Linked DNA regions of Hydrogenophilus thermoluteolus. The protein of the gene in region 2 interacts with the protein of the main gene of each other region in a pairwise test. Links are inferred from orthologs where the notes say so. Each region holds a gene or a part of one and is shown on either strand. Other genes may lie near its edges.

Region 1 (6,825 bases), 940 kb from region 2 along the record:
CCATTGCGGATGATGATCGTCGGCATTCCCAACGTGGGCAAATCGACCCTGCTCAATGCATTACTCAAGCGCAAAGCGGCCAAGGTTGGCGACGAACCGGCGGTGACCAAGGCGGTGCAGCGCTACCACCTGGACGGCTTACGGACCATTTTCGATACGCCGGGCATGATGTGGCCGAAGATCGAAATCGAACACGACGGCTGGATGCTCGCGGCATGCCACGCAATCGGGCGCAATGCGGTGCGTGAAGAAGAAGTGGCGCTCGCGCTCATCACCACGCTTCAGGAAGAGGGCTATGCCGAGCGCATTGCGAAACGATACGGCCTTCCCGAAACTCTGATCACCGCATCCCACCCAGAGGCGATCTTGGAAGCGATTGCCGAACGGCGCGGCTGCGTCGCCCGAGGTGGCGTAATCGACTGGGAGCGTGCCGCCCTCGTCTTCTTGCAGGATTTCCGGGACGGCCGCTTGGGCCGAGTGACGCTGGAGACCCCGGAGAGCCGTACGCTGCGCATCGCGCGCGCCACAACCGGCGACAAAAGTGATATGATCGAAACAGCTTCCCGTTGCGATGAGCACCATGACGCCGAAAGCGAAACAACCGACAAAACCGGAAGCGGCGCACCCAAACGGTGACCCCCAATTGGCGCCGCCAAGCCATGAACAGGGGCAGCTCCCCGACCCCGTCCCGGAACACCCGCTCCTTTCCGGCAAACGGGAAATCGGCCGAGGTCGCTTCAGCATCGTCCTCGACGCGGGCCCTGAACGCGTGTACAAAATTGTCACCCATCCCGACGAATACCTCTACTACACCGCGGACGATCGCCCGCAAGGGCCTCATTTTCCTATCGTCCATGCGTACCACGGTATCATCGGCCGTTCGTCGCTCGGCTACCCGATGCACCTTTTCGAAATGGAAAAACTCTACCCACTGCCGGAACAGTCGCCAGCAGGCCAATTGGCGCGCCGTTTGGCCGCCGTCTATTGGGAAATGTGCAAACAGTGGGGCGAACTCAGCCGCAAAATGGGCGCAATCGCGTTACAGCAGATGGTGCAAACGCAACCACCTTTCGACAAGACACTGACTGAGGCCTTGGACGCGTTGGCGCGCTTTATCGAGCAGTACCGGCTGTTGCCCGATCTCATCGCGCAAGACAATTTGATGATGCGCAAAGATGGCACGCTGGTCTTCTCCGATCCCTTGGTGCTGGAAGAATAACGCCTTTTTGCGCGCGTTCCCGAACCGCGTCATTTGCGCCGTTCGTTCCCCCTTTCACGGGTGCCGGCCCGACGGCACCAGACGCTCGACAACGTCGCAGCGGCCATCTTCCGCAATACGACGCGTCAATTCGATCCAGCCTGCTTTCCCACCGAGATCGGGACCGTTGGTGTAGAGTACCCGAGGCGACTCCTCCGGTGAGTGCACCTCCCACCCCAAAAGCTCTGCGACGAACTGCCCCAATTCGTAGTGCGTGGGCCGACAACGCAACCGTGATGGCCAAGGTTCTGGGATCGTGGCGCCATTCCAGGCGGCGACCACCACGGGAACTTCGCCAGCATGCGCGGTAAGCTGCCCGTGGCCCCAACGGCCGCCTTCACCCAGCAATTCGTTGTGGTCACCGGTAAGGATGAACCAAATCGGCTTGTCCGTTTTGCTTCGTACCGCAGTAACGATCTGCCGTGCCAATTCGTCGAACCAGGCAACAGCGTTACGGTAGGTCGTCTGCATCTGAGCGCTGCGCGACGAGGTATCGACGGGAAACGGTTGCCATCCTGGCGGCAGATAGCGGTCGTACGCCGAATGCGCAACGCGGGTGTGGAGGATCAACAAGGTTTTGTCGCGAAATGGTTCCGCGGCGATGCGTTCGAGTAAGACGCGATCGACCCCCGCTTCGGCACGCTCGGGATCGCATCGATCCACGGTGCAGAAATGGTCGGCCGAATCCGCCCGTGTGAAGGTAAACAGGTTGTTGGTCTGAGCCGACTCGACCACGACACGATACCCATGTTGCTTCGCCAGCGAGATCAGGTTACTCTTACCGGTAACCGGAATGTCACTACGCCACGGCTCACGCTGCAGATTGAAAAACATCGGCAACGTCACCTTGGTTGCCACCCCAGCGGACTGCCCGATCGTGACGATGCACGTTGGGCACGTACGCAACGATGCCAGAAACGGCGTAGTGGGTTGCGGGTAACCAAAAGCGCTCATCACGCTTGGATTGGTCGATTCTCCCATCACAAGGACGATCACCCCATCGACCCCCTCGCCGATCGGGCGTACGTGATACGGCTCGCCACTCACTGACTGTGCCGCCGCCAGTGCAGAAATCCCGCCATGCGCTGCGGTTGCGCCGATCGCGTACGACGTGACCAACCAGGCGTTTTTGAGCGCATAACCGTAGGGACGCGGATAGAATGCCTGCGTGTTTTCGGGGTGTCGGTACGCTTTGAGCGGTAACACCAACCACAACGCCAAGAAAAGCATTCCTGGCCACCACCGCCCCTGCACGCCGAAGCGCCGGTTCATTCGCCGCACTGCAGCGAAAACGGCAAGCGGCAAGAGCGGCAGCAGCAGCGCTGCCCAAAAATGGTGGAGCAGCCCAGAAAACGCCACCGTGATCTCGCGCCACTCAGTGAAAAGCAGCACCGGCTCGTGCGGCGCAATGGGCGCACCGTAATAGCTGTAGTGCAGAAATTGTCCCCACTGCGCCGCTGCGAAAAAGAGCGCTGCCATCCAGGCGGCAACCACGGAACGCAATGCCAGCGTCAGTGCGAACCAGAGGCCTACGATTGCGATCGTCAGCCCTTCGGGTTTGACCCGGTAGCTCGGCTCCAACGCCGCAAAAACGTGATCGATGCCCAAATAAACCGCCAGCCAAAGGAGCGTCCCGCCCAGCCAGATCACAACTTGCGCCAAAGCGCGCTGTGCCAGATTTTGCTTCGATGCCATCATTGACTACTCTGCTTCAACGGATCCGTTTTCACCGCGTTCGGCTCTCAACCCGTGGCTCGGGCGCGTTGGGTTGCGCCAGGAGCCCGTGCAACCACGTGAGCCCTTCCTGGAGTCGCTCATGAAGCCCATAAGGGGGTTGCAGGACCACCAGCCCACTTCCATACATCCCCCACCCGCTTTTCGGTGGCGCCGTGACCGCAAGCTCCACCCACAGGTGGTCCTCCGGCAGCACGTTGCGCAACCGCCGCACCAAAATCGGGACTTCGTACCGCTTGAGCAATGGGTACCACACCATCACCACTGCTTGCGGAAACCGACGCCGCACCTCGCGAACGAACGGCATGACGGCACCATAGTCCTTCGCCCCTTCGTACGAAGGGTCGACGAAAACGATCCCGCGCCGCACGGGGGGCGGCATCCGTTTGACCGCTGCTTGCCATCCGTCGGCAAGCGTAACGCTCACCCTGGGGTCACGCGCAAAGAGCTGCCGCAACGCTTCGCCGTCGGTGGGGTGGCGCTCGAAGCAATAGAGTCGATCGGGAAGATCGGCGCGCATCAAGAAGCGCGCGATCGCGGGCGACCCGGGATAAACCGTCATCGTGCCATCGGGATTGAATGCATTCAAAATGGACCGAAACGTGGCAAACGCCGCAGGGGCCTCTGCCTGCGCCGCCCAAAAGCGACCGACCCCGTCGCGCCACTCTTCCGGAAGTCGACCGCCAATGCGCTGCGTCAGCGCATAGACGCCAGCCCCCGCGTGGGTATCGAACGCACACCACGGCTTCTTTTTTTGGTTGAGCAGCGCGAGCGCTTCGCTCAACACCCAATGTTTGAGCAGGTCACCGGGATTCCCTGCATGAAACGCATGACGGTAAGCAAGCATAATGCGCAACTTTCAGCACGAACGCGGTTTCATGGGATAATAAAGCGCGTTTCAGAAAAAATGAGAGCGTGACAATGGCCTGTTTTGCCCTCGACGACAAGAGACCCATTTTATCGGAAGGCGTCTGGATTGCCGAGAGCGCCGAAGTGATCGGTGACGTTCGGCTGGGCCCGGACGTCTCGATCTGGTTCAATGCGGTGGTTCGCGGTGACAACGAACCGATCACGATCGGGGCGGGTACGAACATCCAAGACGGCGCGATCCTGCACAACGACGAAGGCGTTCCGCTCACGATCGGAGCCCATGTCACCGTCGGCCACATGGCGATGCTGCACGGGTGCACGATCGGTGACGGCACCTTGATCGGGATCAACGCGGTGATCCTAAACCATGCGGTGATCGGCAAAGAGTGCATCATTGGCGCCAATGCGCTCATTCCCGAGCGCAAGGTGATCCCCGACCGCAGCCTGGTCGTCGGCTCACCCGGCCGCGTGGTGCGCACGTTGAGCGACGAAGAGGTTGCTGCGTTGCGCCAAAACGCGCAGCACTACATCGACGCGGCGCGCCGCTACCGCCGGTTCCTGCGCCGCATCGACTAACTTGTAAGCACCTTCTTCATGGGCGGCTGGCGTGCTCCGGCACCATGAAAAGGAGTTCGTCGCTGCGAATCCAGTTGTATTGGCGGCGAACGGTCTCTTCGAGCGCCTCGCCGCCCGTTTCCAATTGCCGAATCACCTCGCGCAGCCGCTCGTTGCGGGCTTCGAGCGCGGCGTTCTGCGCACGCAGCTCGGCCACTTTCGCTTCCAGACGTTGCCGCGCGACGATCCCCCCTTCGCCGAACCAGAGCTGGTATTGCAACCCGAGCACCAGGAGGAGGATCGCCAACCGCCGCAGCGCCGTGACCATCGCGTGACACTCCGCGTGCGACGACGCCGCAACAAGACTCAGCCGCGACGCAGGTTATAGAACGCGGCGATACCGGGATAGTGGGCCGTATCGCCCAAATCCTCCTCGATGCGCAGCAGCTGGTTGTATTTCGCCAGTCGGTCGGAACGGGAAAGCGAACCGGTCTTGATCTGCATCGTCGACAACCCAACCGCGATATCGGCGATCGTCGCGTCTTCGGTCTCGCCCGAACGGTGCGAAACCACCGCGGTATAGCCCGCGCGTTTCGCCATTTCCACCGCAGCGAAGGTTTCGGTAAGCGTCCCGATCTGGTTGATCTTGATCAGGATCGAATTGGCTATGCCTTCTTGGATTCCTTTTTCCAAGATTTTGGTGTTGGTAACGAAGAGATCATCGCCAACCAGTTGCACCTTCTGCCCCAACCGTTCGGTCAAGAGCTTCCACCCGGCCCAATCGCCTTCGGCCATGCCATCCTCGATCGAAACGATCGGGAATTTGTCCACCAGGGTCGCCAGGTAGTCGGCAAACGCTTCCGAAGTAAGCGTGAGTCCCTCCCCTTCGAGCACGTATTGACCGTCGCGGTAGAACTCGGAGCTTGCGCAGTCGAGCGCCAATACCACGTCACGTCCGGGTTCATACCCTGCCGCGGCAACCGCTTCGAGAATCAGGTTCAACGCCTCTTCGGTGTTTTTCACGTTGGGCGCAAACCCGCCTTCGTCCCCCACCGTCGTGGGCATGCCGCGTTTGTCGATGATTTTCTTCAAGTGGTGGAACACTTCGGCACCGCAGCGCAACGCGTCACGGAAGGTCGACGCGCCCACGGGCATGATCATGCACTCTTGAATATCGAGGCTGTTGTTGGCGTGCGCACCGCCGTTGATCACGTTCATCATCGGTACCGGCATCGCTTTGAGGCCGCTGCCGCCCAGGTAGCGGTAGAGCGGCAGTCGCGCCTCTTCCGCGGCGGCCTTCGCCACCGCGAGCGACACCGCCAGGATCGCGTTCGCACCCAAGCGCGATTTGTCCTCGGTGCCGTCGAGCTCGATCATCGTCTTGTCGATGAGCGCCTGGTCGTCGGCGTCGAGCCCCAACAGGGCTTCGCAAATTTCGGTATTGACGTTTTCGACCGCTTTGAGCACGCCTTTGCCCAAATAGCGGTTGGGATCGCCATCCCGCAATTCGAGCGCTTCCCGAGAACCGGTCGACGCCCCGGAAGGAACCGCTGCCCGCCCGAGGACGCCCGATTCGAGCAACACGTCTGCCTCGACCGTGGGGTTGCCGCGCGAATCGAGCACCTCGCGGGCAACGATATCTACGATTGCTGCCATGGTTTCACTCCTTTACTCTGTATTCGTTCCGACCGCGCCTTACGCAAGCCCTTCGACGACGAGCATGTCGTACTCCGCAACTCCTTCGCGGGCGGCACGCGCTTGTCGGTAGGTTTCGGAATCGTAAAACGCTTTCGCCGCGTCATAAGAGGGAAATTCGACGACGACGACGCGCACCGGCTGCCAGGCGCCCTCCAGCACCTCGAAGCGGCCACCCCGCACGAGGAAACGCCCTCCATGTTCGGCCACCGCCTGCGCAGAGAGTTCGCGATAACGCGCAAGCGCGTCATTGTCGGCACGGCGCGCCACCACAACCACATACCCTTTCGCCATGTTCGGCTCCTTTCAGCGAAGTAACCACTCGTTTTCGAGGAAGGGGCTGCGCTTCACCACTCGATCGAGCTCGACCAACGTCGACAGCAACGCCTCGAGCCGCGGAATGGGCCAAGCGTTCGGCCCGTCGGAAAGGGCCTTGTCGGGGTCAGGATGGCACTCCATGAAGAGCCCGGCCACCCCCGCAGCGATCGCAGCGCGCGCCAAAACCGGGACGAACTCGCGGCGGCCGCTCGACCGCCCGTCTCCCCCGCCGGGCAGTTGGACCGAATGCGTGGCGTCGAACACCACTGGGCAACCGGTCTCGCGCATGATCGCGAGGCCGCGCATATCGACCACCAAATTGTGGTATCCGAACGAAACGCCGCGCTCACAGACCAGGATCGTATCGGCACCGCCATTGGCCGCTTTGGCTTTCG
Region 2 (7,645 bases):
AAGGGGGCGCGATGGGGGCGATCGGTGCGATCGCGGTGGCTGCACTGCGCAAACGATTCTCGATGGCGATGTTGCGCGAGGCGCTGGAGGGAGCAACGAAACTGTCGATCTTCGTCCTAGCGATCCTTCTGGGTTCGACGGTCTTCAGCTTCGTCTTCGTCTCCGCGAATGGACAGGAGTGGGTGAAAGAGCTCTTTGCGCAATTACCCGGCGAGGAACTTGGCTTCTTGATCTTCGTGAACACCCTCATTTTCATTTTGGGGATGTTCCTCGACTTCTTCGAGATTTCGTTCATCGTGCTGCCGTTGCTCGCACCGGTTGCCGAACATCTGGGGATCGATCTTGTCTGGTTCGGGGTTCTTATCGCGATCAACATGCAGACGTCGTTCTTGACGCCACCGTTTGGTTTCGCGCTCTTCTATCTGCGCAGCGTCGCACCGGTGAAACATTACGAAGACCCGGTCACGAAGCAACAGATCGCGCCGGTGACGACGTTTGACATCTACAAAGGGGTGATTCCCTTCATCGTACTGCAGATACTGATGGTCGCCGCAGTCCTCATCTGGCCAGGGATCATCACCGCGAACCTCGACGTGCAGAAAAAAGTGGATCTCGACACCATTCAGATTCCGTTCGAAGGCGGTGAAGCAGGCGATTGGGGCGATGCAGGCAGCGGCACGAGTGGTGGCGGTGCCACCACCGGCGGCGATTCCGGTTGGGGGAATAGCGGCTGGTAAACGGACCGGCGGGTAATCCGGCTGACAACTTCAGCGGGTTACTCGTCGAACGCGCCGCTTTTCACCGATTGTGCCGCTTTGAGCATCGCCAGCGCTTTGTTACGCGTCTCTTGCCACTCGGCGTCGGGTTGGGAATCGGCTACGATTCCCGCCCCCGCCTGCACATGGACTTGGCCGTCTTTGATCACCGCAGTGCGAATCGCAATCGCCAAGTCCATCTCTTGGTGGAAACCCAGATAACCGACTGCACCGGCATAAATGCCGCGGCCGTGCGGTTCCAATTCGTCGATGATTTCGAGCGCCCGCACCTTCGGCGCGCCGGAAACGGTTCCTGCAGGAAAGGTAGCGCGGAGCACCGAGAGCATCGACTCGCCTTCTTTCAACACCCCTTCGACGTTCGAAACGATGTGCATCACATGGGAGTAGCGTTCGATCGCGAACGCCTCGGTGACCTTCACGCTGCCGGTCCGCGCCACGCGCCCGACGTCATTACGCCCCAAGTCGAGCAATTGCAGATGTTCGCTGCGCTCTTTTTCGTCTGCCAGAAGCTCTTTTTCCAACGCGGCATCTTCTGCCGGGGTTGCCCCCCTTGGGCGCGTCCCCGCAATGGGACGCACGATCACTTTTTTGGCTTCGCCGTCGTCCTCGACACGCGTGAGGATCTCCGGAGAGGCGCCAACCACCTGGAACGACTCGAAGTCGAAATAGAAGAGGTAGGGCGACGGATTGAGCGAGCGGATCGCACGATAGAGCGCCAGTGGCGCACCCGCAAACGGCTGACTCATCCGCTGTGAGAGCACCACCTGCATGATGTCGCCGTCGACGATGTACCGTTGCGCTTTTGCCACCGCAGCTTTGAACGCCTCCTCCGGAAAACCGAACGCGAGCGCTTCGTCTTCGGTCGGTGCTGAGCCTGCTTGCGCGGCAGCAGCACCGGTCCGTTCCAGACTTTCCGGCCAACTGATCGGTTGCCGCAATTTACGTTGCAGTTCGTCGAGCCGCTTGACGGCCCGACGGTAGGCGCCGGGCACCCCCGGGTCGGCATAGACGACCAACGTCAGTTTTCCGGTGAGGTTATCGACGATCGCAAGCTCCTCGGAAACGAGGAGCAGAATGTCGGGGGTCTGAAGCGGATCCGGTTTGGCATGGGGGCTGCGCGCCAGCCGCGGTTCGATAAAGCGGATGGTGTCGAACCCGAAATAGCCGACCAGCCCCCCGATGAAACGCGGCAGCCCTTCGCGCGGCGGAATTTTGATTCGGTTGAGGTACTCGGCGATGAAATTGAGCGGATCCCCGTAGTCGCGCCGCTCGACCAAGCGGTTCCCAGTGAGCAACAACACCGAGCGCCCATAGACCTCGATGCGGCTGGGGGACGCCAACCCAATGAACGAATAACGGCCGAATCGCTCGCCCCCCTGAACCGATTCCAGCAGGTAGGTCCAGGGTTCGTTGGCGAGTTTCAGGTAGATGGAAAGTGGTGTATCGAGATCACAGAACGTAGTACGCGTTACCGGGATCCGGTTGTACCCAGCTTCTGCGAGTGCGTCGAATTCCTGTTCGCTCAAAGTCACCGTACCTACCCTTGCGCCGTTGCTAAGCAAGGAAGTTTAGCACTTCCGGCAGCGACTCGAGGTAGGCGGTACAAGGAACTTCGTGAATGGGCTGTCCTTCACTGTAGCCGTACGTGACCAAGAACACCGGCATTTCGAGCGCGCGCGCCGCCAACGCGTCGTTGCGCGAATCGCCTACCATCACAGCGGCGATAGGGCTACTGGCGCCCAGTTGGGTGAGCGCGTAACGCAGCATCGCGGGATCCGGTTTTTTCACCGGCAGCGTGTCGCCACTTACCACAGCGGCAAAATAGGACAGGATGCCCATCCGCTCCAACAAGGGCAACGTGAATTGGCTCGCTTTGTTGGTCACCACGGCAAGCTTACGCCCCGCGTCACGCAGCGTTTCGAGCGTTTCCAACGCGCCGGGATAGAGGCGGCTATCGTTGCCATTGACCTGGGCATAGTGGCGACGAAAAACCTGCAACGCCGTTTCGAGCCGTGCCGAATCGGCCGCGACCGCAGCGCCCAACGCGCGCCGCACGAGTTCGCCGATCCCCTGCCCGACGAAGGTGGCGATCTCTCCCTGGGTCCGGGGCGGCAACCCCAGTTCGACGAGCGTTCGGTTCGCTGCCTCGGTCAAATCGGGCAGGGTATCCACGAGCGTGCCATCGAGGTCGAACAGGACTACTTCGGCCGCGTACCGTTCTGGCATCAGGCACCCTCCCGGTCGATACGCGCAAGCTCGGCGCGAAACTGCGCGATCACGGAGTCGTACCGGTTCGGGTCGTGCGCGTTCGCCGCACCAAAGACGGCCGAACCGGCAACGAAGACGTCAGCGCCCGCCTCGGCCACCGCAGCGATATTGTCGACCTTCACGCCACCATCGACCTCCAACCAGATGTGGCGCCCCGTCTCCGCTTCGTAGCGATCGAGCAGCGCACGCGCTTGGCGCAATTTCGGCAAGGTCGAGGGAATGAATTTCTGACCGCCAAACCCTGGGTTCACGCTCATCAAGAGCACCAGGTCGACTTTGTCGAGCACATGTTCGAGCCAAACCAGCGGTGTTGCGGGGTTGAAAACGAGACCAGCTTGGCAACCGCAGTCGCGGATGAGCGAAAGCGTACGGTCGATGTGCTCCGATGCTTCCGGGTGAAACGAAATGATGTCTGCGCCCGCTTTTGCGAATTCGGGTATCAAAGCATCAACCGGTTTGACCATCAAATGGACATCGATCGGTCTCTCGGTATACGGCCGAATCGCCTGACAGACAAGCGGCCCGACGGTGAGGTTCGGAACGTAATGGTTGTCCATCACGTCGAAATGGATCCAGTCGGCCCCGGCAGCGGAGACCTTCTGCACCTCGTCGCCCAAGCGGGCGAAATCGGCAGATAGGATACTGGGAGCGAGCAAGTAGGAGCGTTGCATCACGTCACATCCTCGAGAGCTAATGAGAAACCGAATCGGCGTCCAAGGAGAAGATGCGATCACGCCATTCGAAGTGATCGCCAAGACGCAGCAGTTGCAGCCCAGACGTGACCGCTCCGTTCAGCCGGACCTCCGTCGTTTCCGGAACGAAGAGCAAAACACGGTAGCCGTCACGAATGAGCATCGGATCGCGATTGGGGTCACTGCCCAACCGTGTCACGCGCCGCGAAAGAAGCAGCGCTTTGCCACCCGGCTCCACCACCAAGCGCGGTTGGGCGATCGGGACCGGCGGGCTCGTAGGCGACTGCTCCGGCGCGTCCCACGACAAGGTGTTGGGCGGTGAAGCGACGAAACGCAAGCAGAAATGGCCGATCCGGACGGTTTCGCCCGGTTTGAGGCGCGCCCGCGTCACGCGCTGGTTTTGGTACCAGACGCCGTTTTTACTCCCCAGATCTTCGACCAAAAGTTCTTGAAAGAAAGGGGTAAGCAGGGCGTGGCGCGCACTCACCGTCGCGTCATCCAAGCGAATGTCGTTGCGCTCGTCACGCCCCACCCGATAAAGGGGCAAGACCAGGGGTAGTTGCCACAGGAACGTTTCCCGATAGGAGAGCTGCAACCCGCCGGAGGGGGCAGAGCGGAGGAGATCAGCGAGGCGCGATGTCGTACCCACGAATCGAGACGCCCTCAGTACGGGAGTTCCGAACCCAGCCCCAGAGCCGTTGCACGCTCGAGAACGCGCGCGGCGACCGCGATATCCTGAATCGCCATCCCCTGTGATTCGAAAAGGGTGATCGCGTCAGGCCCCCGCCGTCCCGGACGGATCCCGGCGAGCACCTCACCCAGCTCCACCCACAGTTCAGGCCGGGTACGCCCCTTTTCGCGTGCGGGTAACAGATCACCCGCCTCTTTGAGCGCCACCGCGCGACTGTCGACGACGATACGATCGGCGGCAACGACCGTTTTTTCCGGAATCTCCTGCCGCGCCAAACTGTTGGAACCGATCGCGTTGATGTGCATCCCCGGGCGGATCCACGCGGCATCGAATACGGGCGTTGCGGAGGTGGTGGCAGTGACCACGACGTCCGCCCCGGCAAGCGCTTCCGCAGCAGACTCAGGAGCGAAAGGAACCATTGGGACGCTCAGCTCTTTTTCGAGCCGGGCACAAAACTGTTGCGCGTTTTCGAACCGCCGTGAGACGACACGAATGGCTTGCCATGCGCGGACCGCCGCAGCTGCCCGAACCTGCCCTTCGGCTTGCCAACCGGAACCGAAAAGCGTGAGCACTTGGGCGTCCGAACGCGCCAAATGGCGAATCGCGACGCCGCCCGTCGCCCCGGTGCGCATCATCCCCAACCAATCGGCAGCAAGCACGGCAACCGGTTCACCGGTCGAGATCCGATAGAGGTGTACCCAAAAGCGCGTGCCTTCACGTGTGGAGGTATAGACCTTGAACCCCGTGAGATCAAGCGCCGGTACCGCGCCTTGCAGCAGATGGGTGATCGATCCTGGCAGTCGTACCCGTTGCCGGGGGAGATCCACGACCGCCCCTTCCGCGTGCTGCCCCATCACCCATTCGACAGCTTCGATTGCCTCCGAGATCGTCAGGCACTGCTGGACATCCGCTTCGGTGAGAAAACGTGTCATCCCAGATCCTCCGAGTTGCGTCAATCGTATCGTAACGCACCGTGACTGTAAATGAAAAGCCAGTGAACCGAAGTTCACTGGCTTTGAAGCGTGCTGTTTCGAACCCGTTGCGTAACGCTTAGCCGAGCAACTGTTTCATCAATTTACCCATCTCAGAGGGGTTGCGCGTCACCTTGAAACCGCACTCTTCCATAATTGCGAGTTTTGCCTCTGCGGTGTCCGCGCCAGAGGAGATGAGCGCACCGGCGTGCCCCATGCGCTTCCCCGGAGGGGCAGTGACGCCGGCAACGAAGCCCACGACCGGTTTCTTGAAATGCGCTTTGCACCAGAGCGCGGCATCCACTTCGTCCGAACCGCCGATTTCACCGATCAGGATCACGGCGTCGGTGTCGGGGTCGTCGTTGAACATCTTCATCACATCCAGGTGCTTGAGGCCGTTGATCGGGTCGCCGCCGATCCCCACCGCGGTCGACTGCCCCAACCCCAATTCGGTCAATTGCGCCACCGCTTCGTAGGTCAGGGTTCCCGAGCGGGAGACCACGCCAACGCGCCCTTTTTTATGGATGTGGCCAGGCATGATCCCGATCTTGAGTTCGTCCGGCGTGATGATGCCTGGGCAGTTCGGGCCGAGCAATAGGGTCTCTTTGCCGCCTTGCTCGACTTTGCGCTTCATTTTGTTGCGCACCATCAGCATGTCGCGCACCGGAATCCCTTCGGTGATACAGATCACGAGGTCGAGATCGGCTTCGACCGCTTCCCAGATCGCATCGGCTGCCCCAGCCGGCGGGACGTAGATCACCGAAACGGTCGCTCCCGTGGCTTCTTTCGCCTCTTTCACCGTGGCATAGATGGGGATATCGAAAATCTTTTCCCCCGCTTTGCGCGGGTTCACGCCCGCAACGAAGCAGTCGCGTCCAAACGCGTATTCGATACATTTTTGCGTGTGGAATTGACCGGTTTTCCCGGTGATCCCCTGAGTGATGACTTTCGTCTCTTTGTTGATCAGAATCGACATAGCGGTTATCCTCTGCTGCTCGAGTTTCGTCAGGCGGCTGCGCCTTTCGCTGCGGCAACCACTTTTTCCGCGGCTTCGGCCATCGTTTCGGCGGAGATGATCGGCAACCCCGATTCGGCCAAAATTTTCTTACCGATATCTTCGTTGGTGCCTTTCATCCGGACGACCAGCGGAACGTTCAGACTCACCTCGCGCGCGGCGGTGACGATCCCTTCCGCGATGGTGTCACAGCGCATGATCCCTCCGAAGATATTGACCAGGATGGCTTGCACGCGCGGGTTTTTCAGCATGATTTTGAACGCAGCGGTCACCTTTTCCGTGGTTGCGCCACCGCCAACGTCGAGGAAGTTGGCCGGTTCGCCCCCGAAAAGCTTGATGGTATCCATCGTCGCCATCGCGAGACCCGCCCCATTGACCAGGCAACCGATGTTGCCGTCGAGCGAGATGTACGAAAGGTCATACTTCGACGCTTCGACTTCGTCGGGATCTTCTTCGTCGAGGTCGCGGTAGGCGACGATTTCGGGATGACGAAAGAGCGCGTTGTCGTCGAAATTGAATTTGGCGTCGAGCGCTTTGATGCCACCGTCCCCTTCGAGGATGAGCGGGTTGATCTCTGCCAGGGACGCATCGGTCTCCATGTAGCAGTGGTAGAGTTTCTTGAAGGTATCGACCGCAGCGGGGATCGACCCTTCGGGAATGCCGATCCCTTTGGCCAGGGTCAGCGCTTGCTCGTCAGAGATCCCATCGAGCGGGTTGATGAACACTTTGATGATTTTCTCGGGTGTCTTGGCCGCCACCTCTTCGATGTCCATCCCGCCTTCGCTGGAAGCGAGCATCGCAACCAGCTGCGTCTTGCGGTCGGTGAGCACCGAAACATAGTATTCGTGGCGGATATCCGCCCCTTCTTCGATCAGGAGCCGCCGCACGATCTGCCCTTCTGGCCCCGTTTGGTGGGTAACCAGACGCATCCCGAGAATCTGTCCGGCAAGGGTTTCGACGGCTTCGAGCGAGCGGGCCAGTTTCACCCCGCCCCCTTTGCCGCGCCCACCGGCATGAATCTGCGCTTTGACCACCCAAACCGGGCCACCCAACCGCTTGGCGACCTCGACTGCCTCTGCTACCGAAAATGCCGGTTCGCCCCGCGGCGTCCGGATTCCAAATTGGCGCAGGATCTCTTTGGCTTGATACTCGTGAATCTTCATGGTTGCCCTTTTGACACTGTTCCAAACGCATCGCTACGGGGACGTCCTGACGGCACGCCCTCCGCTCCC

The links.
Region 1: the proteins of rpe (region 2) and eno interact in binary tests that used the Escherichia coli proteins (3 or more experiments, as listed by UniProt). The link is inferred for Hydrogenophilus thermoluteolus from one-to-one orthologs.

The regions. Positions count from the first base shown.
Region 1 is NZ_AP018558.1:1,667,519-1,674,343, forward strand. Bases 3,929-6,825 are described here. They hold eno (phosphopyruvate hydratase), read right to left. Parts: upstream 6,074-6,825; coding sequence 4,784-6,073; downstream 3,929-4,783. Other genes in these bases: HPTL_RS08110 (gamma carbonic anhydrase family protein), read left to right, coding at 3,929-4,438; HPTL_RS08115 (FtsB family cell division protein), read right to left, coding at 4,455-4,745; HPTL_RS08125 (DUF1330 domain-containing protein), read right to left, coding at 6,113-6,406; kdsA (3-deoxy-8-phosphooctulonate synthase), read right to left, coding at 6,419-6,825. Also shown: ribosome biogenesis GTPase YlqF, read left to right, coding at 1-636; HPTL_RS08095 (hypothetical protein), read left to right, coding at 581-1,219; HPTL_RS08100 (sulfatase-like hydrolase/transferase), read right to left, coding at 1,274-2,956; HPTL_RS08105 (23S rRNA (adenine(2030)-N(6))-methyltransferase RlmJ), read right to left, coding at 2,985-3,839; more of HPTL_RS08110, read left to right, coding at 3,914-3,928. UniProt on the Escherichia coli protein: Catalyzes the reversible conversion of 2-phosphoglycerate (2-PG) into phosphoenolpyruvate (PEP). It is essential for the degradation of carbohydrates via glycolysis.
Region 2 is NZ_AP018558.1:728,822-736,466, reverse strand. Bases 1,859-4,644 are described here. They hold rpe (ribulose-phosphate 3-epimerase), read right to left. Parts: upstream 3,716-4,644; coding sequence 3,002-3,715; downstream 1,859-3,001. Other genes in these bases: HPTL_RS03545 (ornithine cyclodeaminase family protein), read right to left, coding at 4,400-4,644; HPTL_RS03550 (FHA domain-containing protein), read right to left, coding at 3,735-4,385; HPTL_RS03560 (phosphoglycolate phosphatase), read right to left, coding at 2,331-3,002; trpE (anthranilate synthase component I), read right to left, coding at 1,859-2,302. In the rest of the region: HPTL_RS03570 (TRAP transporter large permease), read left to right, coding at 1-737; more of trpE, read right to left, coding at 776-1,858; more of HPTL_RS03545, read right to left, coding at 4,645-5,359; sucD (succinate--CoA ligase subunit alpha), read right to left, coding at 5,478-6,374; sucC (ADP-forming succinate--CoA ligase subunit beta), read right to left, coding at 6,404-7,576. UniProt on the Escherichia coli protein: Catalyzes the reversible epimerization of D-ribulose 5-phosphate to D-xylulose 5-phosphate.